Regions from separate parts of the Brevibacillus composti genome, predicted to be linked through region 2. Evidence: predicted binding sites of a transcription regulator. Region 2 holds the regulator's gene; the other holds the start of a gene.
The links. Region 2 encodes CtsR, which represses protease genes until heat stress. Its sites were predicted from a motif close to ATGGTCAATAAAGGTCAAACA; they were not measured.

Region 1: a site for CtsR is predicted at 3,604-3,624, ahead of clpP (ATP-dependent Clp endopeptidase proteolytic subunit ClpP). Genes of this name have one in related genera too.

What each region holds. Positions count from the first base shown of each region.
Region 1 is NZ_CP066308.1:3,911,481-3,923,646, reverse strand. Features, by position in the region: gene hutU (N-tau-methylurocanate hydratase) at 1-616, opposite strand, end outside; gene JD108_RS19665 (sigma-54 interaction domain-containing protein) at 921-2,288, shown strand; gene JD108_RS19660 (QueT transporter family protein) at 2,285-2,770, opposite strand; PreQ1 riboswitch class I at 2,779-2,823, opposite strand; gene clpP (ATP-dependent Clp endopeptidase proteolytic subunit ClpP) at 2,954-3,553, opposite strand; gene JD108_RS19650 (bactofilin family protein) at 3,681-4,808, opposite strand; gene JD108_RS19645 (anti-sigma factor family protein) at 4,810-5,370, opposite strand; gene JD108_RS19640 (RNA polymerase sigma factor) at 5,357-5,962, opposite strand; gene JD108_RS19635 (hypothetical protein) at 6,039-6,293, opposite strand; gene JD108_RS19630 (copper amine oxidase N-terminal domain-containing protein) at 6,530-6,988, shown strand; gene JD108_RS19625 (branched-chain amino acid ABC transporter substrate-binding protein) at 7,417-8,661, shown strand; gene JD108_RS19620 (DUF4023 domain-containing protein) at 8,717-8,854, opposite strand; tRNA gene JD108_RS19615 (tRNA-Arg) at 8,997-9,071, opposite strand; gene rpoN (RNA polymerase factor sigma-54) at 9,260-10,636, shown strand; gene JD108_RS19605 (glutaredoxin family protein) at 10,640-10,915, shown strand; gene JD108_RS19600 (sugar-binding transcriptional regulator) at 11,126-12,154, shown strand.
Region 2 is NZ_CP066308.1:205,072-217,237, forward strand. Features, by position in the region: gene JD108_RS01150 (MGDG synthase family glycosyltransferase) at 1-98, shown strand, start outside; gene JD108_RS01155 (HAD family hydrolase) at 108-782, shown strand; gene JD108_RS01160 (CtsR family transcriptional regulator) at 979-1,443, shown strand; gene JD108_RS01165 (protein-arginine kinase activator protein McsA) at 1,472-1,990, shown strand; gene JD108_RS01170 (protein-arginine kinase McsB) at 2,009-3,070, shown strand; gene JD108_RS01175 (ATP-dependent Clp protease ATP-binding subunit) at 3,152-5,605, shown strand; gene radA (DNA repair protein RadA) at 5,720-7,087, shown strand; gene disA (DNA integrity scanning diadenylate cyclase DisA) at 7,097-8,173, shown strand; gene pssA (CDP-diacylglycerol--serine O-phosphatidyltransferase) at 8,293-9,021, shown strand; gene JD108_RS01195 (DUF1573 domain-containing protein) at 9,115-9,510, opposite strand; gene JD108_RS01200 (PIN/TRAM domain-containing protein) at 9,799-10,890, shown strand; gene ispD (2-C-methyl-D-erythritol 4-phosphate cytidylyltransferase) at 10,964-11,662, shown strand; gene ispF (2-C-methyl-D-erythritol 2,4-cyclodiphosphate synthase) at 11,659-12,138, shown strand.

The sequences.
Region 1 (12,166 bases), 750 kb from region 2:
TGAAGCCTTTGTCAATTCGTCTTTGAATGATGTTGACGTTGGAGTCGCAGAGGATCGCGACGCCGCCGTGCATGGTCATCGCCCGGGTTTGGTTGCCGCCCATGCCGCCGGCGCCAGCGGTCAGGAGGATTTTGCCGACGAGCGAGTCGTTGTAATGCAGGCGGGCGATCGCGGACAGCGTCTCGAAGGTTCCCTGGATCACGCCCTGTGTCCCGATATACTCCCAAGGAGCGGCCGTGTAGTTGGCGTACATCGTCAGGTTTTTGTCCTGCAGGTCGTAGAAGGTGGGCCAGTCCGCCTTCATGATATTGGTCGTCGCCATGACGACGGTTGGCGCGTACTTATGCGTTTTGAAAACCGCCACTGGCATTCCGGATTGGACGACCAGCGTTTCGTCATCTTCCAGCTCTTTTAGGGTTTTGACGATGGCATGGTAGGATTCCCAGTTGCGGGCAGCCTTGCCGATCCCGCCGTAGATGACCAGCTCTTCCGGTTTTTCTGCATTTTCCATATTGTTCTCGAGCATGCGCAGAATGGCTTCCTGTCTCCAGCCCTTGCAGCGGAGTACGGGACCTCTTTGCGCTTTTACGGAGTAGAGAATCTCTGGTTTTGACATGAATCATTCCTCCTCGAATGTGGTAGTTGGTGTTCTCGCCTAAAGGAAATTGCAAGCGGCGTGCCAACGTCTTCTGTTTGGGGAAAACCGCGATATTTCCGGAAAGTACGGGATGCAGACAGGGCGGGATGCACAGATACTCTTTGCACCTTTTCGGCGAGAAAAGAGAGGAGGCGGGAAAAACCCTTGATCGGCCTTGAAAAAACAGGATGCAGATGATCTCTGCATGCAGACTATTTCGTAAATTCCGAATTAATGATATATTTCATTTGTACAACGAGTGACAGGGCAGGAGGGAAGGAATATGATCGCCGCATCGGTCGGATCGATTTTGCGGAGCTTCGTAGACGGAGTGATCGTGCTTAATGACCGGCATGAAATCATATGGCATGACTTGAGCGAAGAGATCTCCCTGGCCGCCAAGGCAGGGCTTCCGATTTCCGAGCTCATCCCCAGTGCGGGCCGCCTGGATTTTTCCCGGTACCGGGCCCATTCGACGGTCAACGGTGTGCCCAAATACGTCAACTACAGTACGTTTCCGATTCAGCGGGACGGGGAGACGATCGCCGTGTTTTCGCTCAGCACCAATGAATCCAAGCTCAAGGACTGGCTCCACCAGACCATCGAGATCAAGCGACAGGCGTTGGAAAAGGAGAAAAACCAGCGCAACGAGCGTAACGGCACGACCTTTTCTTTCCCGGACATCAAAGGAAAAAGTCTCGCGATCAAAGGGCTGATCAAGGAGGCGCAAGCGATTGCGCTCCACAATGCCGATGTGCTGATCGTCGGGGAAACCGGTACCGGGAAGGAGCTGTTTGCCCAAAGCATGCACAACCACAGCCCGCGCGCCAAAAGCCCCTTCGTCGCGATCAACTGTGCAGCGATTCCGGAAAATCTGCTGGAGAGCACGCTGTTCGGCACCGTAAAAGGGGCCTTTACCGGGGCGACGGATCAGATCGGTTTGTTTGAGTATGCCAAGGACGGCACGCTGTTTCTCGATGAGATCAACTCCATGCCGATGACGCTGCAGTCCAAGCTGATGCGCGTCTTGCAGGAGCGGCTGGTGCGGCGTGTGGGGTCCAACGAAGTGACGCCGGTGGAGTGCACGGTTATCAGCGCCTCCAACGAGGATCCCGAGAAGCTGATCGAAGAAGGGAAGATGCGGCTGGACTTGTTCTACCGGATCGCCCACACCAGCATCTACATCCCTCCTCTGCGTGAGCGCAAGGAGGACATCCGGTTCTTCACCGACTATTTCCTCGCCTACTACAGCAAAAAGTTCTCCAAGTACGTACCGCCGTTTTCCGAGGAGCTGCTCGAGGTATTCCTGGCGTATCCATGGCCCGGCAATACGCGGGAATTGGAGCATCTGATCGAAAATGTGGTGATCCGGGCGAGCGAGACGGACGAGGCGATCGAGGTGGATCACCTGCCGGCTTATATGAGAAGGAAGATTTTTGCGGATCCCGGCTACCGGGCAATCGAGCAGAAGCAGAAGGAAACAAAAAAGAGGCCGCTGACATCGATCTTCTCGGCCTCTCATGTGCACTATATTCAACAGACATTGGAAGAGACGGGCTGGAATATCTCCAAAACCGCCAAAAAGCTGGGGATTACCAGGCAAAGCCTGCAATACCATATCAAAAAGCACGGCCTTGGCAAACGGGACTAGACCCGTTTTTCCAGATTCAGCCGCTTGTTCATCAAATACATGATCGGCGCCCCGACCAGCATCACCGCCAATTCGCCAGCCGCTGTCGTAAGCCACGTGAAGTAGAACGGCATATCGAAAACCAGCTTCAGCTCATACGCGATCAAAAACATGGTAAAGGTGAAGACGGCGGTATTCACCATCATGCGGGCCCAGACGTCTTTGATGAACCGCATCGTGAACATCGTAATCAGCAGAGCCAGCACGGATTGGCCGACGCCGAATACCAGGTCGTATGCCGCCATCGGCGAGAAAAGCAGGTTGGTCAGAAAGACCCCCAGGATAATGCCGAAGAAATACTTCTTGTTGAAGACGATGAGATGATTGAACATTTCGGATACCCGAAATTGTACATTGGTAAAGCCAAAAGGCTGGATGAGCATTGAGACCGCAATGTACAGAGCAGCCACAATGCCGTTGACGACAAGTGTTTTTACGTTCATATTCAGTTAGCTCCTTAGTTTTTTATCGTGGGATGGTTTCGAACCACGTGGGCATAAAAAGATCCCAAAGACATATGTTATCGCTTGTGCGACAGAGGAGTCAATGGAAATTCCGGCATACGCAAAGAAACCCTGCCGGTGATGGCAGGGTTTCCACACGCAGGACACGATTCGCGTGTCTGTTTATTTGGCTGCAGCTTCGGACGAGATGACCTTGTCGATCAGGCCGTATTCCATCGCCTCTTGCGCGGACAGGAAGTTGTCGCGGTCCGTATCCTTCTGGATGCGCTCCAAGGGTTGACCCGTGCGTTCCGAGAGGATTTTGTTCAGGTGCTCGCGCATTCGCAGGATGCGTTTGGCGGCGATTTCGATATCGCTGGCCTGCCCTTGTGCTCCTCCGAGAGGCTGGTGGATCATCACTTCGCTGTTGGGGAGGGCGTAGCGCTTGCCCTTGGTGCCCGCTGCCAGCAGGAAGGCGCCCATGGATGCCGCCATCCCGATACAGATCGTGGATACATCCGGTTTGATAAACTGCATCGTATCGTATATAGCCATACCGGCGGTAATCGATCCGCCCGGGCTGTTAATATACAAGTGAATGTCTTTTTCCGGGTCTTCTGCTTGCAGGAACAGCATCTGTGCCACGACGATATTGGCTACGGTGTCGTTGATCGGCGTACCGAGAAAGATGATGCGATCCTTCAGCAGACGGGAATAGATATCGTAAGCACGCTCACCGCGGTTGGTCTGTTCAATTACAGTCGGAATCAAGTTCATGTGCATTCAGGTCTTCCTCCTCTCTTTGTAAGAATATCATACACAAAAGGTCAACGAAGGTCAATGAAGGTCAAACATGAAAACTGCACGTCTCTTACACCATCTTGACCAAAAAACCGGAAGCTAAACGTGATCAGCGCAGAAAAGTTTTGTTGGCCCGAACCACGACTCCCGCGAGTGCTCCCAAAAAGGCGGCCCAGACCGGCAGAGCGAGCAGCCAGCCGATCAGCGGAATGGTCATCAGGCACTGAAGGAGAAATACGCCGACGAGCTCAGCCAGCAGCGGAGAGAGGCGCCAGTGAAAGCGTTCCGCCAGCCGGATGCCCAGCCAGGCCCCGACGAATACCTTGGCTGCCCAAACGAGGATCGAATAGGCCGCCATCAGAAGGACCGCCACCGGAATTCCCACCATGGTGATGAGCAGGATGAGCGACAAAAGCGGAATGCCCAGCATCAGAATAAGTCCCCACAGATACAGGCTGCGTCCACCCTGATCCAGCTGCCGGGAGATCCCCGCCAGTCCAGCGGGGAACAAATAGCGGACAGCCAGCCACATCAAAAGCGTGCAAAGCAGGGAGGCGAGGCCCAGCAGGAGCGGAAAGTAGGAGAAGCGTTCGGTTTTCTGCACAGGCTCCATCGGGGTGAAAGAGACCTTGCCCGCGATGGTCACACCAGGCGCAATCATTGCCTCCCCGGGGCTGGTGTAGACCAGGTCGCCGCCGATTTCGGCAGGCGCGTCGAGCCGGATGGTTCGCGCATGCAGCATGGAGATGCCTTCGCCGACTTTCCCGGAAATGCGGATGCTGTCGGCCATCCCGTTTGCTTCCCGGCTCACCTCTCCCAGCAGATCGGCGTTGGCTGCCAGCATGAGCAGGTTCTTCCCAATCCGTCCGTTCGGCTCCAGCAGGAGGTGATTGGAGATGCTGGCTACGCTTCCTCCCACCTCGCCATTCAGCAACAGCGTGTCCGTCACCGAGCGGATATCCCCCTCGACTTTGCCGGAGACGATCGTGGTTGCCGCGAAGCTGAACAGATCCCCTGTAATTTTCCCCTTTATCTGTACATTTTCACTGAACACGTATAAGTCGCCGTCGACGACGCCTTCGATTACCGTCCTGGCGGCGCTTACGGCCAAATCCCCCCGATGGACGCTCTCCTGCGCCAAGTAGTATCGCTCCTCGGCAACGCCGGAAAAGGCGTAGGCGACAGAGGAGACGAGCAAGAGACTCGTCAGCAGGATCAAAGCAAACATCCTTCTCAAGCTACTTCACCTCCTGTTTGTCAAAGCGCGATGTAGAAAGGGGCGAAAAGCGCAGATTCAACACCAGAAGCAAACCGGCCAGCAGCAAAAACGGCAGCGGAAGCGCGATCAGGTAGGCGGCGGGCGCATGGAAAAGGTCGCGGGCACTGTCATTCAGCCAAAAGGCGGAACTCCAGAAAAGCTGGCTGCGCCAGGCGGTCCAGATCGGCAGAGCCCACTCGGCCCAGATTTTCTGCCAGAAAAGGAGATAGCAGGCGAGCGAGATCAACATGCTTCCGGCCACCAGGAGGATTCGCCACCAGAAACGGCGGCGGTTTCGCTTGTGCAAGAGGGCTATGCCTTCTACCTGCGCGATTGTCAGGGGATCCAGCTCCATCGGGAGGGGAGGGAGATCAGCAGCGAAAAAACGCTCCGCCACCCACTTTTCCTCCGCCTGCTGCATCTCCAGTGCCCGGCGGCAACCGGCACAGGCGTTGACATGGTCTCGTACAGCGGCCGCTTCCATATCTGACAGTTCCCCGTCCACGTACATCATCAAGGTAAGCGCATCAATATGCGGCATCGGATTCTCTCCTTTCCTCCCTGTGTTGAACGAGCAGCTCTTTCAACTGCTTTCTTGCCCGGAACAGCCGGGTCCCGATTGTGTTTTTGCTCATGCCCACGATGCTGCCAATCTCTTCGTAACTCATATCCTGAACAAAGCGGAGGGTGAGAATCAGGCGATCCGTCTCATTCAGGCGGTCCAGCAGGGCGGTCAATTCAGAACAACTCTCTTTTTCCAAGAGGAACAGCTCCGGACTTTTTACCCGTTCGGAGGGGGATTTGTGGACCTGCTGATGAAGCTGTTCCGCTTCCAGCACGATCTCCCGTTTTTTTCGCAAAAAGTCGATACAGGCATTGGAGGCGATGCGGTAGAGCCAGGAGTGAAACGGCAGGTCGGCATCGTATTTGTGCAAATGCTGCGCCACTTTCAGCCAGATTTCATTATGCAGGTCTTCGGCGTCGTGATAGCCGGAGACCATCCTTCTGATGATGCTCATCACCCGGGGAGCAAACAGCGCGACGAGTGCGGGAAACGCCCGAGACTGTCCTTTGAGAAACTGCTGTACATACTGGGCCGCCTCCCGATTTGCCCGTGCCAATTCCGGATCCATACTCGCATCCCCTCCTCCCACCTTTAGATACGAAGAATCGGCAGGGAAAATTTCACTGCCGATTGATCCGTCTCATTTAGACGTCCGATTCGTCCGCAAGTTGTGGAGGGGGTGCCGCCGCTTTGTCTTCGGCTTCGCTCAGCTCGACGGCCAGCCGCAGCTTGGCTTTCATCTTTCTCCCTTTGATGATCGTGTATTCGTCTACCTCCCTGGTTTGCAGCCGGTTGATCGCTTCGGCCAGCAGCTCTTCGTCATCATAGGGCTGGATGGTGAGCAGACATTCTTCGTCGCTGGCTTCCTGATAGATGAGATAGTAGCGTTCGGGCGGCATGCGGCATTCCTCCTCACCGGGTTATCCACAAAGTTATCAACAGGTTGTGCACAAAAACGTTTGTTCGCGGAATAAAAGGAGGGATCCCGCGACCATCTCTCCTTAGAAATAGTGTGGCATCATATGACAGGATGACGCATAGGAAAGTTATGGCAAGAAAAAGAAGGAAAAGGGTAAAACGTGTCGAAGTCTCAAAAATGGAATGTATTACATAATTTTATTGGAGGGTGTGTACCATGCTTCGCAAAGTTCCAGCTATGCTGCTTACGGCAGCTCTCCTGACCGGAAGTGTTGCCGCTACCGCAGCGCTCGCCCAGGAGACGGCCGTTCAGCAAAAAATCACCGTAAAATTGAACGGAAACGAGCTCCCATTCCCGCAAGATGTCGTGACGGAGAACGGCGTGGCCTACGTGAACGCCAGCACACTGGCGCATGCGCTTGACGCAAGCGCTGCGTGGGATACCATGATCGAATCCCTATTGATCTCCAAAAACAATCAATACGCCCTGCGGATGTACAAAAACAGCCATTTTGCCTACAAAAACGGCAAGGAAATCCACGTGGCCCATCCGCCGCGCGTAACGACAGGCGCTGTACTGGTTCCGCTCGTCTATATCGCGCAGGAACTGGGTGCCACGGTATCCTATGATGCCAACACCCTGACGTACAACCTGAGCGTTCCTGTCGAGAAGTAAGCGAGACTGGTTGATTCCTCCGTTGTACGAGAATCGCCTCTTCCGACGTTGTACGAGAATCGCCTCTTCCGATATAATAAGGTACAAGATGAGGGAGAGGGGAATGTCCAGTGGAAGCGGCAGTGATCATCGCGAGTGTCATATTGTTTATTGTGATTATCGGTCTGACACTCTTTGTCACCAGAAAAGCCTATTCTCGGAAATACTACAATAACGATGATCAATAGAAAAACGGGATCTCAAGCCGCTCTCCGCCAAGGGGAGCGGCTTCTTGTCCGAGCCGTTCGTAGAAAAGCGGGCAGCGGAGTCGGAATTGACAATATTTTTGATATGTTACGAATTTATATGTTGCAAATTTTCTTATTTATTTTACAATGAGAGAAGGTGACTCATTGTTTGTCCGTAAAGTAAAAGGGGGTTTTTTCACAATGAAAAAACAGAAAAGCATTACTCTTCTCACTACTGTATTCGCGCTGGGCGCAGTTCTCGCAGGATGCGGCGGCGGAGGTAATGCAGGTGGCAATGCGGGCGGTGGCGGACAGGCAGCTCCGGAGTCGGCAAACAATAGCGGCGGCGGCAGCACTGGCGGCGCACTGGAAAAAATCGTGATCGCGACGGTAGGTCCGATGTCCGGTCAATACTCCGACTACGGCAGCACGGCAAAAGCGGGTGCTGAATACGCTCTGAAGCAACAAAAGGACAAGTTTAAGGAGCTGGGCTTTGATGTCCAGTTGCTGGCACAGGACGACCAGGCCGATCCAAAGCAAGCCGTGGCGGTCGCTCAAATGCTGATCTCCAACGCAGACGTTCTCGGTGTCGTCGGTCACGCTACCACAGGGGCATCGATTACCGCATCTGCTCAATATGAGACGGATAATCTGGTAATGGTTTCTCCGTCCGCGACAGGTTCCAACCTGACAGAAGAAGGCAAAAAAATCGTTCACCGCATTTGTGCGCGTGACGACCAACAAGGCTCCAAGGCAGCTATCTTTGCCAAGAACCAGCTTAATGTTAAAACTGCGTACATCGTTCATGACAAGCAAGCATACGGCCAAGGTCTGGCTGATGAAGTGAAAAAGCAATTCGAAAAAGACGGCGTAACCATCGCAGGTTACGAGGGCATCACTGCTGGGGAGAAGGATTACAGCGCGGTCATCAACCAAATCCTGGCTGCTAATCCGGAAATGATCTACTTCGGCGGATACTACTCCGACGCAGGGATCCTGATCAAGCAAGCCCGTGAAAAAGGCTTCAAAGGCGTATTCATGGGCGGAGACGGTTACGACTCTGCTGACCTGGTGAAAATCGCTGGAGCTGAAAATGCAAACAACGTGATCTTTACGTCCACAGTCGGCGATCTGACTGCGACCGAAGAAGGCAAGAAGTGGATTGCTGACTTCGAAGCCGCAACCAACAACAAAGTCGGTATCTTTACCTCCTTTGGCTACGACTCCATGAATGTATTGCTGAACGGTCTGGAAAAAGCCATCAAGGCAAATGACGGCAAGAAGCCAAGCCGTCAGCAAGTGATGGAGGCGGTCCATGATACCAAAGACTTCCAAGGTCAATTCGTAAAAGTCACCTTCAACGAAAAAGGCGACAACGAATTCGCATCGGTTTACGTGTACAAGTACGAAAACGGCCAAAAAGTATATGTAGGCGAAGCCAAGTAAAGCAGGCGAGCCAGAGGAAACGCCCTGGAGAGAAGCGATCTCCAGGGCGTTTCTGCTAGCGGATGCCTTGCTTGCTGGGAAGACGTTTGGCCGGACGGCCGTAACCGTTGTGCTCCTTGTTCTCCCGAGCGTGGGCCTGGGCTTCATGAACTTTATCGACGAACTCTTTCGTGCTCATCCGGGTAAAATCCATTGTCGCACCTCCCTCTGTTGGCATCGCGCTTTTTTACTATGACCGAAATGGAGAAGTTTACTCCACGGAAAAAAAGACGAAAGGAAAAACCTCCGTTCGCATAGCAAACGGAGGTTCATGTATTCACTGTAGATAAACAAGATGGTACGCCCGAGAGGAGTCGAACCTCCGCACGCGGTTCCGGAGACCGCTGCTCTATCCACTGAGCTACGGGCGCATGGTAATGTGACAGATTTCATTATAAAAGAAATTGTAGCCAGTTGCAACCCGCGCATTTCTTCCAGAACGCATTTCAGATATTGGCAGGAAAATTGCATGGGAAAGCGAATATAATGAAAATAGATAAAAGTGAGAATGAACGATGGAGAATACTGCGCAGAACTGCTTGAAGGGGGGCGAACACCGGTGAACATGGGCCTTGGACTATATCAGGAACAGACATTGAAGCTGGTCATGACGCCGGAGTTGAGACAGGCGATCACGATTCTGCAGTTTTCGGCCGTGGATCTTGTGTCGTATTTGCAGGAGCAGGCAAATGAGAATCCAGTCTTCGAGCTGCAGGAAGCAGCGATGGAGGCAGCGCCTGCCAAGATGGAGAAGCAGCAGCCCGAGATCGACTGGAAAGAAGTCATTGGCAATCGTGCCACAGGGGAGTATTCTTCCGGAAAAAATGAAAGCACTTACAATCCGCTCGATTTTGTCCATCAGGGAAACATGACGTTGTATGAGCATTTGGAGAGCCAGCTTGGCTATATCAAAAGCTTTACCCCGGCACAAAGGCGAATTGCGCAATTTTTGATAGGCAATCTCGATGAAAAAGGATATCTAGAGATTACGCTGGAGGAAGCGGCTGAGCGCATGGGCGTCGAACTAAATGAAGCCGAGGATGTCCTGGTGGTGATCCAGCATTTTGATCCCGCAGGCGTGGCAGCAAGAAGCCTGGAAGAGTGTCTGCTGCTCCAATTGAGACATCTGGCGCTGGACGATGAGGCGATCGTTCAGGTCGTGACCCATCATCTTCAGGATCTGGCAGATTGCCGCTTTCAGCGCATCGCCGACAAAGTAGGCTGTACGGTGCAGGAGGTTCAGGCGATGGCCGATCTCCTGCGCACGCTCAACCCCCGTCCGGGCGCCGCTTTTTCGCACGTCGACACCCGGTATGTCATCCCGGATGTAACCGTGGAAAAGGTAGGCGAGGAATACCTCGTCCTGGTGAATGACGTGGCGACTCCTCGTCTGAAGATCAACAGCTTTTATGAAAAGATGCTGAACCAGCAGAAGAGTCAGGACGAGGCCAAACAATTTATTCATGAAAAGCTGAATGCAGCCATGTGGCTGGCAAAAAGCCTGGAGCAGCGCCGGCTTACCCTGATGCGGGTGACACAGGCGATCGTCGATATGCAGCGGGATTTCTTTGACCGTGGCGTTCACTATCTGAAGCCGATGACGCAAAAGGAAATCGCCGAACAGGTAGGGCTGCACGAGTCCACGATCAGCCGGGCGACCAGCAACAAATACGTGCAAACGCCGAGAGGGCTGTTTGAACTCAAGTATTTCTTCACCTCCGCGCTCTCGACGGCGGGCGGAGAAGCGACCTCCTCGGAGAGCGTGAAGCGGCGGATCAAGCTGTTGATCGACCAGGAGGATCGCAAACAGCCGCTGTCCGACCAGAAGCTCTCGGAGATGCTGCTGGAAGAAGGGATCGAGATTTCCCGGCGGACCGTGGCCAAGTACCGGGAAGAGATGATGATTCCATCCTCCGCCAAGCGAAAGAGGTTTTGATCGGTGAAAAATGAGCCATTTCAAATCGTTCTGTACGGCCGACCGGGGTGTCATCTCTGCGATCAGGTAGAGGTGATGCTGCAGGGGCTTCGGGAGGAATACCCTCTGGAGCTGCGGTTGGTCAATATTGAGCAAGACACGGAGCTGCTCGAGCGGTACCTGTTTGTCATCCCGGTGGTGGAGATTGACGGGGAGGAAGTGTTCCCGTCAGTGACCCATGTCGTGACCCTGGAGGAGCTCCAGGCAGAGCTGGCCAGGCGCTCCAAAAGCAAAGAGTGAGAAGCGGCGAGATCCCTGCGCATCCCGGAAAGAACCAAAACCGGGCGGAGGGATCTTGCATGTTTTTGACAACTGTGATACAGTCTAAGTGCGAAAAGCGTTTCTTTTTTTGGTTTAAGTGGGACGTAAAATGTATATACATGGACAAAAAATGTCCCGGTTTAACATGTCTGGAAAAATCAAATCCTGGGGGAAAAGGAAGTACACATGATGCAGCGTTTTATCGAGATGCAACAAAAACTGCTTCCGGATCTGGTCCCCGTCATGCGGGATCGCTATATGCTGCTTCGGTCGATTTCTCACCAACAGCCGATCGGCAGGCGGGCGCTGGCTCAGGCTATGCAGACCACGGAGCGGATCTTGCGTGCAGAGGTGGAACTGCTGAAGGAGACCGGCCTGCTCTACGTTACTGCGGCCGGGATGTCTCTGACGGAAGAGGGCGCGCAAGTCCTCGAAGAGATGGAGCCGCTCGCCAGTGACCTGTTTGGGCTGAGCGAACTGGCCGAGCAGCTTCAGCAGGTGCTGGGGATCCCTCAGGTGGTCGTCGTGCAGGGAAATGCGGATCACTCCGCCTGGGTGCTCGAGGAGCTGGGACGAGTCGGAGCGCGGCTGCTGAAGCAGTACATCCGCGAGGGAGACATCGTCGCGGTGACGGGCGGGACCTCCGTCGCCAGCGTGGCTCATCATCTGGCGCCAGCCCCTTCGTTTCGCGGCGTACAGTTCGTGCCGGCGAGGGGCGGACTGGGCGAGCGGGTAGAGCTTCAGGCCAATACGCTGGCCTCCGCCATGGCAGCCAAAACAGGCAGCTCGTATCGCCTGCTGCACGTCCCTGACCGCCTGCGTCCCGATGCCCTGCAGACGCTGATGGAAGAGCCGCAGGTGCAGGATGTGCTCTCGCTTTTGCAGCAGACGCGGATCGTGGTGCACGGGATCGGCGATGCGCTCACGATGGCGAAGCGGCGTTCCTATACGGAAGCGGAGCTGCAGGAGCTGCGGGCCTCCGGAGCAGTGTCCGAGGCATTCGGCTACTACTTCGACGCTGCCGGCCAGATCGTTCACAGGCTGCCGACGATTGGGCTGCAGCTGGAGGATGTCCAGCGGGCGGAGACCGTACTCTCCATCGCCGGAGGAGAAAGCAAGGCAAAAGCGATCCTTTCCTTTGCCAAACAGTCGTGCCAGAATGTACTTATCACGGACGAAGGAGCCGCACGGGCGATCTTGTCCGCTACTCGACTGTAACGGAAGGAAGTA
Region 2 (12,166 bases):
TGAAAACCATGGCGAAAAAGATTGCCAAGCCCCATGCGGCAGAAAATATCGCAAGGTTCATCCACAATGACATGACACGCATCGGCGAAGAAGGGTAGGAAGGTATGATGAGCATTTCCTTGGCAGTTTTATTCGATATGGATGGCACATTGCTACAGACAGAGCGAATGTCCACCCCGGCCTTTCAAAAAACATTTGAACAACTGCGCGAAAAAGGACACTGGCATCAAGAGACACCCAGCGAAAAGGAACTGACCAACGTGCTGGGAATGACGCTGGAAGAGTTGTGGGAAAAGCTGCTCCCCGGGGCCAGTGAAGAAACAAGGCGGCTGGCTGACGAGTGGATGCTGGAGAACGAGCTGTTGCTGTTGAAACAAGGCATCACCGATTTGTATCCCGGCGTCAGAGAGGTGCTGCAGGAATTGCATGCCGGCGGGGCCTCGCTCTTTGTCGCCAGCAATGGCCAGGAGCGGTATATCGATGAAGTCTGCGAATACTTCCAGATCAAGCGGTATTTTACCGATCTGTACTCCGCAGGCCGCTTTGGTACGGAGACGAAAAAAGAGCTGGTCGCCAAGCTGCTGCGCGATTATGACGTAAAACAAGCGATCATGGTCGGAGACCGGCATTCGGATGTAGAGGCCGGGCTGGCCAATGGGCTAAAGACAATTGCCTGCGATTTCGGCTTCGCAAGGCCAGGCGAACTGGACGGTGCCGATGTGATCATCACCCGCTTCTCCGACGTGCTGCCCCACGTTTTGCAACGGCAGGAAACCAAGTAGCACAGCCACGAACACCGTACAAACCATTCCGCACAGGGATGGTTTTTTGTTTGGTTTTAACTTGCCCCGCTTTTGCCCACACTACAAAGTGTCTGCTCCCCTCTTGCATACAGGAAAAAAAGTAATTATAATTAAAGTCAAAGATAGTCAAAGTCAATAATCAAAGTGCATAACACTGTAGAACAGGAGGCGACCCATGCGTAACATCTCGGACTATATCGAGCAGCATTTAAAAAGAATTCTGTCGGAAAGTCCCAATGGCTCCGTCGAGATTCAACGTAGTGAGCTTGCCGACATTTTTCAGTGTGTGCCTTCTCAAATTAACTACGTCATCAATACTCGATTTACGGTAGAAAAAGGCTACATCGTGGAAAGCAAACGCGGCGGAGGGGGCTACATCCGGATCCGGAAGGTACAGATTGTAAGCAAGGCCAAGCTGCAAGAGCTGTTGACGGAGGAGCTGATCGGCGAAAGCATTACCCAAGGCGTCGGCTATGCCATCATCGATCGCCTTCTCGAGGAAGGGCTGGTCAGCCACCGGGAAGCCGCGCTCATGAAGATTGCCACCTCGCGCAGCGTATTGTCCATGGAGTCCGTTGTGCGGGATCGCGTGAGGGCTGCGATGTTGAAGCAGATGATTGCTACGATTTTGTCGCGTTGATCAGACGCGATGCGAGGAGGACGATGGGATGAACTGTGAAGAATGCGGTAAACGACAGGCTACGCTTCATCTGACCAAGATCGTCAATGGTGAAAAGACGGAATATCATATTTGTGAGCATTGTGCACAGGAAAAAGGTGATGTTTTCCCCGGATTTCACAACTTCAGCATCAATAATCTCCTGTCTGGTCTCTTGCACTTCGACCCGGCCCAAAAGAAAACGCAGGACGGAGAGACCAAAAAAGCTCTTCGCTGCGAAACATGCGGGCTGACATACGCGCAGTTCAGCAAAAGTGGCCGCTTCGGCTGCAGCGACTGCTACAAATTCATGGGCGACCGACTGGACCCGCTCTTCCGCCGGATCCATGGAAATACACAGCACAGCGGAAAGGTGCCGGAGCGAACCGGCGGACAGCTGAAGCTGAAAAAAGAGCTGGAGCAGCTGAAGCAAGCCCTGCAGCGCCATATTGCCAGCGAAGAGTTTGAAAAGGCGGCCGAAATACGCGACCGGATCAAAGCTCTAGAACAAAAAATGGGTCAAATGTAATCGGGGGAGGTGGTGTACATGTCCCAACAACAGTTTATGCAAAACCCTTGGAGCAATTGGATGAAAGGGGAAGGGCCTGACTCGGACATCGTCATCAGCACCAGGCTGCGAATCGCCCGCAACCTGCGGCAGCACCCTTTCCCGCTGCTGGCCACGGACTCGCAAGCGGAAGAGGTGGTCCGCAAGGTGTCCGAGGCCAGCAAGACAACTGCGTGTGACGGGCGGCCGCTCGAGCTCATTTGCATGGAGCAGCTCAATCCCCTGGAAAAGCGCGTCCTCGTCGAAAAGCATTTAATCAGTCCGCATCTGGCGGAGGAATCCCGCAAAGGGGCTGTGCTGCTCAGTCCGGATGAATCGATCAGCATCATGGTCAATGAAGAAGACCATATTCGGATCCAGGTGCTCTTGCCCGGGTTTCAACTGCAGCAAACCTGGGAAATAGGTACAAAAATCGATGACAGCTTCGAGAAGCATGTGAACTACGCTTTCGATGAAAAAAGAGGCTACCTGACAAGCTGTCCTACCAATGTGGGGACGGGAATACGGGCATCCGTCATGCTTCACTTGCCCGCACTGGTGATGACCCAGCAGATCAACCGAATCCTTCAAGCGATCAATCAGGTCGGCCTTGTGGTCCGGGGAATCTACGGAGAGGGCAGCGAAGCACTCGGCAATTTGTTTCAGCTGTCCAATCAGGTTACACTGGGGATGTCAGAATCCGATATCCTGTCCAATCTGTACGGCGTAGCCAAACAGATCATCGAGCAGGAACGGGTAGCCCGCCGGTATTTGCTGGAGCACTCCCGGATTAACCTGGAGGACCGGATTATGCGATCGTACGGGATCCTGCAATACGCCCGGACGCTGGAATCCAAGGAGGCGGCACAACGGCTCTCCGACGTAAGGCTGGGAGTCGATCTGGGAATTGTAAAAAATATTTCCTACCTCGTGTTGAACGAATTGCTGGTGACGACGCAGCCCGGCTTCTTGCAGCATCACGCGGGCCAGAAGCTGTCGCCCGATCAGCGCGACGAACGGCGGGCCCGATTGATTCGCGAAAAGCTGTCTGCTACGCAGTAGCAAACAGCGCTGAGAAACAAAACAATCTCGAAGGAAACAACGAATAGAAATATAAAGATGGTTACTGGAGGTGCATGAGAGATGATGTTTGGACGTTTTACCGAACGCGCACAAAAAGTATTGGCACTGGCATTGGAAGAGGCGGTCCGACTGGGACACAAGGATATTGGAACAGAGCATGTGCTGCTTGGCCTGATTCGCGAAGGCGAAGGGATCGCAGCCAAAGCGCTGCAGTCACTGGGTCTGGGTCTCGACAAAATTCAAAGTGAAGTGGAATCGCTGATTGGACGCGGGACAGAGCAAGCCGGAGGAAACTACACCCCAAACTACACCCCCCGTGCCAAAAAAGTAATTGAACTGTCCATGGATGAAGCGCGCAAGCTGGGCCATACCTATGTGGGAACAGAGCATATCCTGCTCGGTTTGATTCGCGAGGGAGAAGGCATTGCCGCACGCATCATGAACAATCTCGGCGTCAGCCTGAACAAAGCACGTCAGCAGGTTCTGCAGCTTCTGGGAAGCTCGGAAATGATGAATGCCCATCAGACCTCTGGCAGCAATCCGGCGGCCAATACGCCGACGCTGGACAGCCTGGCGCGCGATCTGACTGCGATTGCCCGCGAAGGTGGGCTGGATCCGGTGATCGGACGGCAGAAAGAGATTGAGCGCGTCATTCAGGTGCTGAGCCGCCGCACGAAGAACAACCCTGTGCTGATCGGGGAGCCGGGCGTGGGTAAGACCGCGATCGCCGAGGGCTTGGCACAAAAAATCGTCAACAACGAAATTCCCGAAACCCTCCGCGACAAACGCGTCATGACCCTCGACATGGGAACGGTCGTGGCAGGCACCAAGTATCGCGGGGAATTCGAAGACCGCCTGAAAAAAATCATGGATGAGATTCGTCAGGCCGGAAATATCATTCTGTTTATCGACGAGCTGCACACGTTGATCGGCGCTGGCGGCGCGGAGGGAGCCATCGATGCCTCCAACATCCTCAAGCCGGCACTGGCACGCGGTGAGCTGCAGTGCGTGGGGGCTACCACCCTGGACGAATACCGCAAGTACATCGAAAAGGATGCCGCGCTGGAGCGCCGTTTCCAGCCGATCCAGGTGGATCAGCCCAATGTGGAGGATGCGATCAAGATCTTGCATGGCTTGCGCGACCGGTACGAAGCGCATCACCGCGTAAAGATCACCGATGAAGCAATCGAACAGGCCGTAAAGCTGTCTGACCGCTACATCACGGACCGTTTCCTGCCGGACAAAGCCATCGACCTGATCGACGAGGCTGCTTCCAAAGTGCGTCTCCAATCCTTTACCGTTCCGCCGAATCTGAAGGAATTGGAAGGCCGCCTGGAGGAAGTCCGCAAAGAGAAGGACGCAGCCGTACAATCCCAGGAATTTGAGGAAGCAGCCTCTCTCCGCGACAAGGAACAAAAACTGCGGGAAGAGCTGGAGAAGACCAAGAAAGACTGGAAAGAGCGCCAAGGCCAATTGAACATGGAGGTGACCCCAGAGGACATCGCTCATGTCGTCGCCAACTGGACGGGAATTCCGGTCGTCAAGCTGAAGGAAGAAGAAACCGACCGACTCCTGAAAATGGAGGAAATCTTGCACGACCGCGTCATTGGACAGGATGAGGCCGTCAAGTCCGTCTCCCGGGCAGTGCGCCGCGCGCGTGCCGGCCTGAAGGATCCGAAGCGTCCAATCGGTTCGTTCATCTTCCTCGGACCGACCGGGGTCGGGAAAACCGAATTGGCCCGCGCTGTCGCAGAAACGCTGTTTGGCGACGAGGACGCCATGATTCGCGTAGACATGTCCGAGTACATGGAGAAACACTCCACTGCGAGACTGGTCGGGGCTCCTCCGGGATATGTCGGTTTTGACGAAGGCGGCCAGCTGACCGAGAAAGTCCGCCGCAAACCGTATTCGGTCATCCTGCTGGATGAGATCGAGAAGGCCCATCCGGACGTATTCAATATTCTTCTGCAAGTGCTCGACGACGGACGTCTGACGGACTCCAAGGGGCGCACCGTTGATTTCCGCAATACAGTGGTCATCATGACCTCCAACGTCGGGGCTAACCTGATCAAGAAAAACACGACGCTCGGCTTCACGGCCGGCAATGATACCGAGAAGAAATACCAAGACATGAAAGACAAGGTCATGGAAGAGCTGAAAAAGAGCTTCCGTCCGGAGTTCCTGAACCGGATCGACGAAATCATCGTCTTCCACTCCCTGGAGCAGGAGCATATCGAGCGTATCGTGTCCCTGATGACAGAGGATCTGCGCAAGCGCCTCAAAGAACAGGACATCGACTTCCAGCTCTCCGAAGATGCGAAAAAGGTACTGGCGAAGGAAGGCTTCGACCCTGCATACGGGGCACGGCCGCTCCGCCGGGCGATCCAGCGCAACATCGAGGACAGACTGTCCGAAGAGCTGCTGAAAGGAAACATCAGCAAAGGGGATACCGTCTCCATCGACGCCGAGGAAGGCAAACTCGTGGTGAAGCGGCTGGAGACCACCACTTCCTGACCAGATGAAAAGGGGAACAGAAAGAATGCCTCCTAAAAACAGGAGGTATTCTTTTTTGCTTTTCTTCATGTATGATAAACATGTAGAGGCGAATTCCAAAAAGAGGTACGAGTCATGTCAAAGTATAAAACGAAATACGCGTGTCAAGAATGTGGCTATGAATCACCCAAATGGATGGGCAAATGCCCCGGCTGCAACAGCTGGAACACGATGGTGGAGGAGGTCGCCGTCAAGGCTGCCGCACGCCATGAAGGGTTGCACGGAGGACAGCGGCAAACCGCCATTCCTCTGACAGAGGTGGCAAGTGAAGAAGAGCCGCGCATGGATACGACGATTCACGAATTAAATCGCGTCCTCGGCGGAGGGCTGGTGCCCGGCTCCATGGTACTCGTCGGCGGAGACCCGGGGATTGGCAAGTCTACCCTGCTCTTGCAGACATCCTTTGCGCTCGCGCATCAGGGCGCCAAAGTCCTGTATGTATCCGGGGAGGAGTCTGCCAAGCAGATCAAACTGCGAGCCGACCGGCTTGGCATGAGCACACCGCCGATGTACGTCTTATCCGAAAATGATCTCGATGCGATCGAACAGCATATAGCCCAGATTGACCCCCATGTGCTGATCATAGACTCCATTCAAACGGTCTTTCACCCCGCCGTCCAATCTGCTGCGGGGAGTGTGGCCCAGGTGCGGGAGACGACTTCCCACCTGATGAGGATCGCAAAAGGAAAGGGCATCGCCACCTTTATCGTGGGCCACGTGACCAAAGAAGGGGCGATTGCAGGTCCGCGCATGCTGGAGCACATGGTGGATGCGGTCCTCTATTTTGAGGGGGAGCGGCACAATACCTTTCGCATCCTGCGTGCCGTCAAGAACCGCTTTGGATCGACAAACGAAATCGGTATCTTTGAAATGAAAGAAAAAGGGCTGGAGGAAGTAGGCAATCCCTCGGAGATCTTCCTGGCGGAACGCCCTGTCGGGGTAGCCGGCTCCACGGTCGTCGCCAGCATGGAGGGAACCAGGCCCGTTTTGGTCGAACTGCAGGCATTGGTGGCGCCAACCAGCTTTGCTACGCCGCGCCGCATGGCCACCGGAGTGGATCACCAGCGGGTCGCGATGATTATGGCTGTCCTGGAAAAGCGCGTCGGTCTCATGCTGCAAAATCAGGATGCCTATGTGAACGTAGCAGGCGGCGTTCGTCTGGATGAGCCTGCGGTAGACCTGGCAGTGGCTGTCAGCATCGCCAGCAGCTTTCGCGACCATGCCACCAATCCCCATGATGTCGTCATCGGCGAGGTAGGCTTGACGGGAGAGGTCAGAGGAGTGTCCCGCATCGAGCAGAGAATCCGCGAAGCCCACAAGCTGGGATTCAAACGGGTTATTATCCCGTCAAAAAATATACGCGGTCTGGATGTGCCGCCCGACATCGAGGTTATTGGCGTCAGCAACATTTCGGAAGCGCTCCGCGAAGTGCTAAGGGGGTAGTCCAGCTGCATGCTTGAGACAAACAAACGAGAACCGCTATACAGCGACGTGCTGCGCCTCGTGGCACCAGGCACTCCCCTTCGAGAGGGACTCGAGAACGTCCTCCGAGCCAAAACCGGCGGATTGATCGTCGTGGGCTATGGCCCCGACGTGAAAAACATCGTCGACGGAGGGTTTTCCATAAACTGCGACTTCACTCCGGCCCATCTATATGAATTAGCCAAGATGGATGGGGCGATCATAGTTAGTGAAGATGCAAAAAAAATCTTGTACGCCAATACGCAGCTGTTTCCGCCCGCTTCCATTCCGTCGAGCGAAACAGGCACGCGCCATCGGACAGCGCAGCGTACAGCCCTGCACACGGGATATCTGGTCATCGCCATCTCGCAGAGACGAAATGTGATCACGCTCTATCAAGGTCAGTTCCGCTATGTCTTAAATGAGATCAGCGTCATCTTGGCGAAAGCCAACCAAGCCATTTCCACCCTGGAAAAATACAAGACGGTCTTGGATCAATTTTTGACCAATCTGGGGGCGCTGGAATTCGAAGAGCTGGTCACCCTCCACGAAGTCACTTCTGTTCTGCAGCGGATGGAGATGGTCTTGCGCATAAAAACAGAAATCAGCAAGTATATATATGAACTGGGGACAGAGGGCAGGCTTGTCACCATGCAGCTGGAGGAATTGGTAGGGAACATCGAAGAGGAGACGCACATGCTGATCCGCGACTACAGCAAAAATCCGTTGGTCCAGCCGGAGCAGGTGCTCAAAGAGATGAAAAAGCTGTCAGCGGACGAGGTGCGGGACATGGGTTCCTTTTTGCGCATCCTCGGCTACGCGCCCAACCCCAACATGCTGGAGGAATCCGTCTCTCCGCGAGGCTTCCGGATCTTGCGCAGAATCCCGCGGCTACCCTTGTCGATCATCTCCAATCTCGTCGATCACTTTCACTATTTGCCGCGGATCATGATGGCGACGATCGAAGAGCTGGACGAGGTAGACGGCATCGGAGAGGTTCGTGCGCGGGCGATCAAAGATGGATTAAAACGGATTCAAGAACAGGTGTTCATTGACAGACACATTTAATGTAGAATAGGATAATACAATCGGTAGTGATCAATGCGAAAGGATTTTCTTATGAGAACTGGCGAGTTCGCGTTCGCCAGAGAATCGTCTCCTTTACGCAGGAAACCAGGAGGTAGTCTATGTTCGTGAAATCGTTACCGAACATGCTAACCGTGAGCAACTTGTTCTTGGGGATTGTCGCCATTATTCTCGCCTTTCAAGGCAACCAATATGTGGAGTATGCAGCAATTACGGTCATTATTGGTATGTTGATGGATGGGTTGGACGGACGAGTGGCTCGGATGCTGAATGCACAGAGCGAATTTGGAAAAGAACTGGATTCTCTCTCCGACGTCATCACGTTTGGGGTGGCCCCGGCATTTATCATGTACGTCGTGGCTTTGCAGGATCTCCATTTGATCGGGATCTTTGTGACGGCTGTCTTCCCGATTTGCGGCGCCCTCAGGCTTGCTCGCTTTAACGTACAGGCGGGAGTGCCTGGCTATTTTATCGGGCTGCCGATTACGGCTGCAGGCGGGGTGCTTGCGACACTGGCGTTGTATCACCAGGTGTTTAACGTGGCCCTGCTGGCGATCAGCATGCTGCTGTTGGCTTTCTTGATGGTCTCCAACATCAAGTACCCCAACTTCAAAAAGGTGGGGATTCCCAAGGCGGCGTACTGGATTACGCCGATCATCGTGGCGCTCGTGGTGCTGGTGGCGATCAAGTATCCGCAGCAGTTCCCGAAAATTGTGTTTTTGCCGCTGGCTTTTTACGCCTTGTACGGGATAAAAAAAAACGTTGACCTACTGCTCAAAAAAATCCGAAAAGAAGAGAAAAACGAAAAGGAATCTCTTCCCTTCGAGTAATGACGGCAGAAAAAAACCCGCTCGATTCCAAGCGGGTTTTTTTGATCGAAACGCAACCTTTTTGAGGAGTTTTTCGTAATACAAAATGGGAGCTTATGACAAGTTAAATACGCCGAGGGTATGGAGCCGTTCCGCTTCTTTCCGCAGGACGTCGTCCAGCTTGATATCCGTGATGTTGCACAAGGCGGAGAGGTAAAACAGATTCTTGCCCATCTCGGCGGTCATCACGTCGCGACAATGCTCGCACAGCGGTCCGGAAAAATGCGTCTCCATCAGAATTTTGTTTTCCTGCAAATTTTTTTGAGGATCATAGGTCTGTTTTTTGGCGACGACCTGGGCACAGCCGCATTCGGTGATGGCTTTGGTTAGTGAACGGTTGATGCGGGCTGCACTTTCTTGAATCTTGGACATAACGTCCAGAACGCTGCGATGCCGGATCAGCAGCTCCGAAACCTGGGATTGGAAATCGTCCACATTTTGCTTACCCATATGATTCACCTCTGCTTTAGGCTGTTGATATTCTCAGAATTTTTTTGCAATGCACTATAGCCATTATAAGAAGGGAATCCGGCTACTGTCAATTTTCAAACGAAGGGAAACGGAAGTTCGGCATTGACTGTAAATTACCGTCTATGTTAAAATCTTTGGCTATTTGACACTGGAATTTAACTTTTGTTATAGTGAGGGAAAGTACAATATGGGGAAAAATGCGTTGTTTTGGGAAGCAGGGTTTTTCCTGAAAACATCTGTCTATATTAATAACAAGGAGGTGAAAGCATGGTTCGCCGATTAGGAAAAATCTTTTTTACACTGGTCGGAGGGGGCTTGGGCTACAAGTTTGGTCCAGATCTGTTTGACCTGTTGAACACGCTTTTAAATTTTGGTGACTTCCAGTATACCAACTATATTGGAGCCGTATTGGGTGCCGTGCTGTTCTTCTTCTTCGCCAACTGGTTTGTCGATTACAGCTTGCGGGTCGTCCGTTGGGGAGAAGAGACGCTGTTGAAACTGCCGATCGTGGATGTCATGTTTGGAGCATTGGGGTTGATTATTGGTCTTATCGTTGCCTTTTTATTATTTCTCCAGCTCAGCAACATCCCGATACCGGTGGTCAGAGATTTGCTGCCGCTGATGGTTTCCGCTTTGCTTGGCTATCTCGGCTTCGTGGTCGGGTTTCGCAAGCGGGACGAGATTATGGCTGTGTTTTCGATTGGGCGAAAAGACAAGTCGAAAAAGGACAACAGCGGAGCTCCGTCTAACGTGGAGTACAAGATTCTGGATACCAGCGTGATTATTGACGGCCGGATCGCCGATATCTGCCGCACGGAATTTTTGGAGGGTGTCCTGGTTATTCCCGGATTCGTCCTGGAAGAGCTGCAGCACATCGCCGATTCTTCCGATGTATTGAAGAGAAACAGAGGCCGCCGCGGACTGGACATCCTGAACAAAATCCAAAAGGAAATGAAGGTAAAAGTCCAGATCTACGAAGGCGACTTCGAAGAGGTTTCCGAAGTGGACAGCAAGCTGATCAAGCTGGCGAAAGTCATGAACGGTAAAGTGGTCACCAACGACTTCAACCTGAACAAGGTATGCGAGCTGCAAGGCGTCTCCGTACTGAACATCAACGATTTGGCCAACGCGGTCAAACCGGTGGTGCTGCCAGGAGAAGAGCTGACCGTCCAAGTGATCAAAGACGGCAAGGAGCACGGCCAGGGCGTCGCTTACCTGGACGATGGCACGATGATCGTCGTCGAGGGCGGCCGCGACTATATCGGACACGACCTGGATGTGCTGGTGACCAGCGTTCTGCAGACATCGGCAGGGCGGATGATCTTCGCAAAGCCGAAATTACTGGAAAAAGCATTGTAGCGGATGTTGGGAAAGGGAAGGGAGACTTTCCTTTTCGAACAGCCTGCAGCAGATAGACGGGAGAGGGATCGTCGTGGATACGGGAGTCGTCATCGTCGCAGCCGGTTCCGGAAAGCGCATGGGGGCGGAGCGAAACAAGCTGTGGCTGCCGCTGGGCGGAGAGCCCATATGGGTTCATACCGTCCGCCTTTTTGCCGGCCATCCGGAAATCGGCGAAGTCGTGCTGGTGGTAAACAGCCGGGATCGGCAGGAGATCCAGGATTGGCTGGACCAGAACCAGGAAAAGCAAAAGGTGACCGTTGTGCTGGGCGGAGCCGAGAGGCAAGACAGCGTGAGAAACGGTCTGGCCGCCCTATCCCCCCAATGCACGTATGTGCTGGTGCATGACGCTGCCCGCCCGTTTGTGACCGGAGAACAGATCAGCGAGCTGATCCGGCAGGTGCGGACAGATGGCACTTCAATTATGGCTGTTCCCGTCAAGGATACCATCAAAGTGGTAGGGGCTGACGGCATCGTCCAGTCCACCCCGGCACGAGAGAGCTTGTGGGCAGTGCAAACCCCACAAGCTTTTCTCGTTTCCTTGTTGAAAGAAGCCCATGAAGCGGCCGTGCAGGCGGGATATGCGGGGACGGATGACGCCATGCTGGTGGAATGGCTGGGCCATCCCGTGCGAGTAATGCGGGGGAGCTATGAAAACATCAAAATCACCACGCCAGATGATCTCTGGACGGGAGAAGAAATATTGCGGAGACGAAAGGGAGAGGGATCATGAGAATTGGACAAGGCTTTGACGTGCATCAGCTGGTGGAAGGACGTCCTTGCATTATCGGGGGAATCACGATTCCGTACGAGAAAGGGCTGCTCGGCCATTCGGACGCGGATGTCTTGTTGCACGCGATCACAGACGCATTGCTGGGCGCGATCGGCGAAGGCGATATCGGCCGTCATTTTCCCGACACCGATCCTGCCTTTAAAGACGCGGACAGTGTCAAGCTGATGGAACATGTCTGGGAGCTGGTGAAACAGAAAGGGTATCGTTTGGGCAATCTGGATGCGACGATCATCGCGCAGGCGCCGAAAATGGCGCCGTACATCCCGCAGATGCGTGAATTGATTGCGCGGGTCCTGGAGGCAGACGAGCTGTCGCAGATCAACGTCAAAGCGACGACTTCGGAAAAACTGGGCTTCACCGGACGCGGAGAGGGAATTGCCGCGCAGGCCGCCTGCTTGCTTGTCAAGCAAGGCTAGGTGGGTGTAAGATTAACGCAAGCAATTT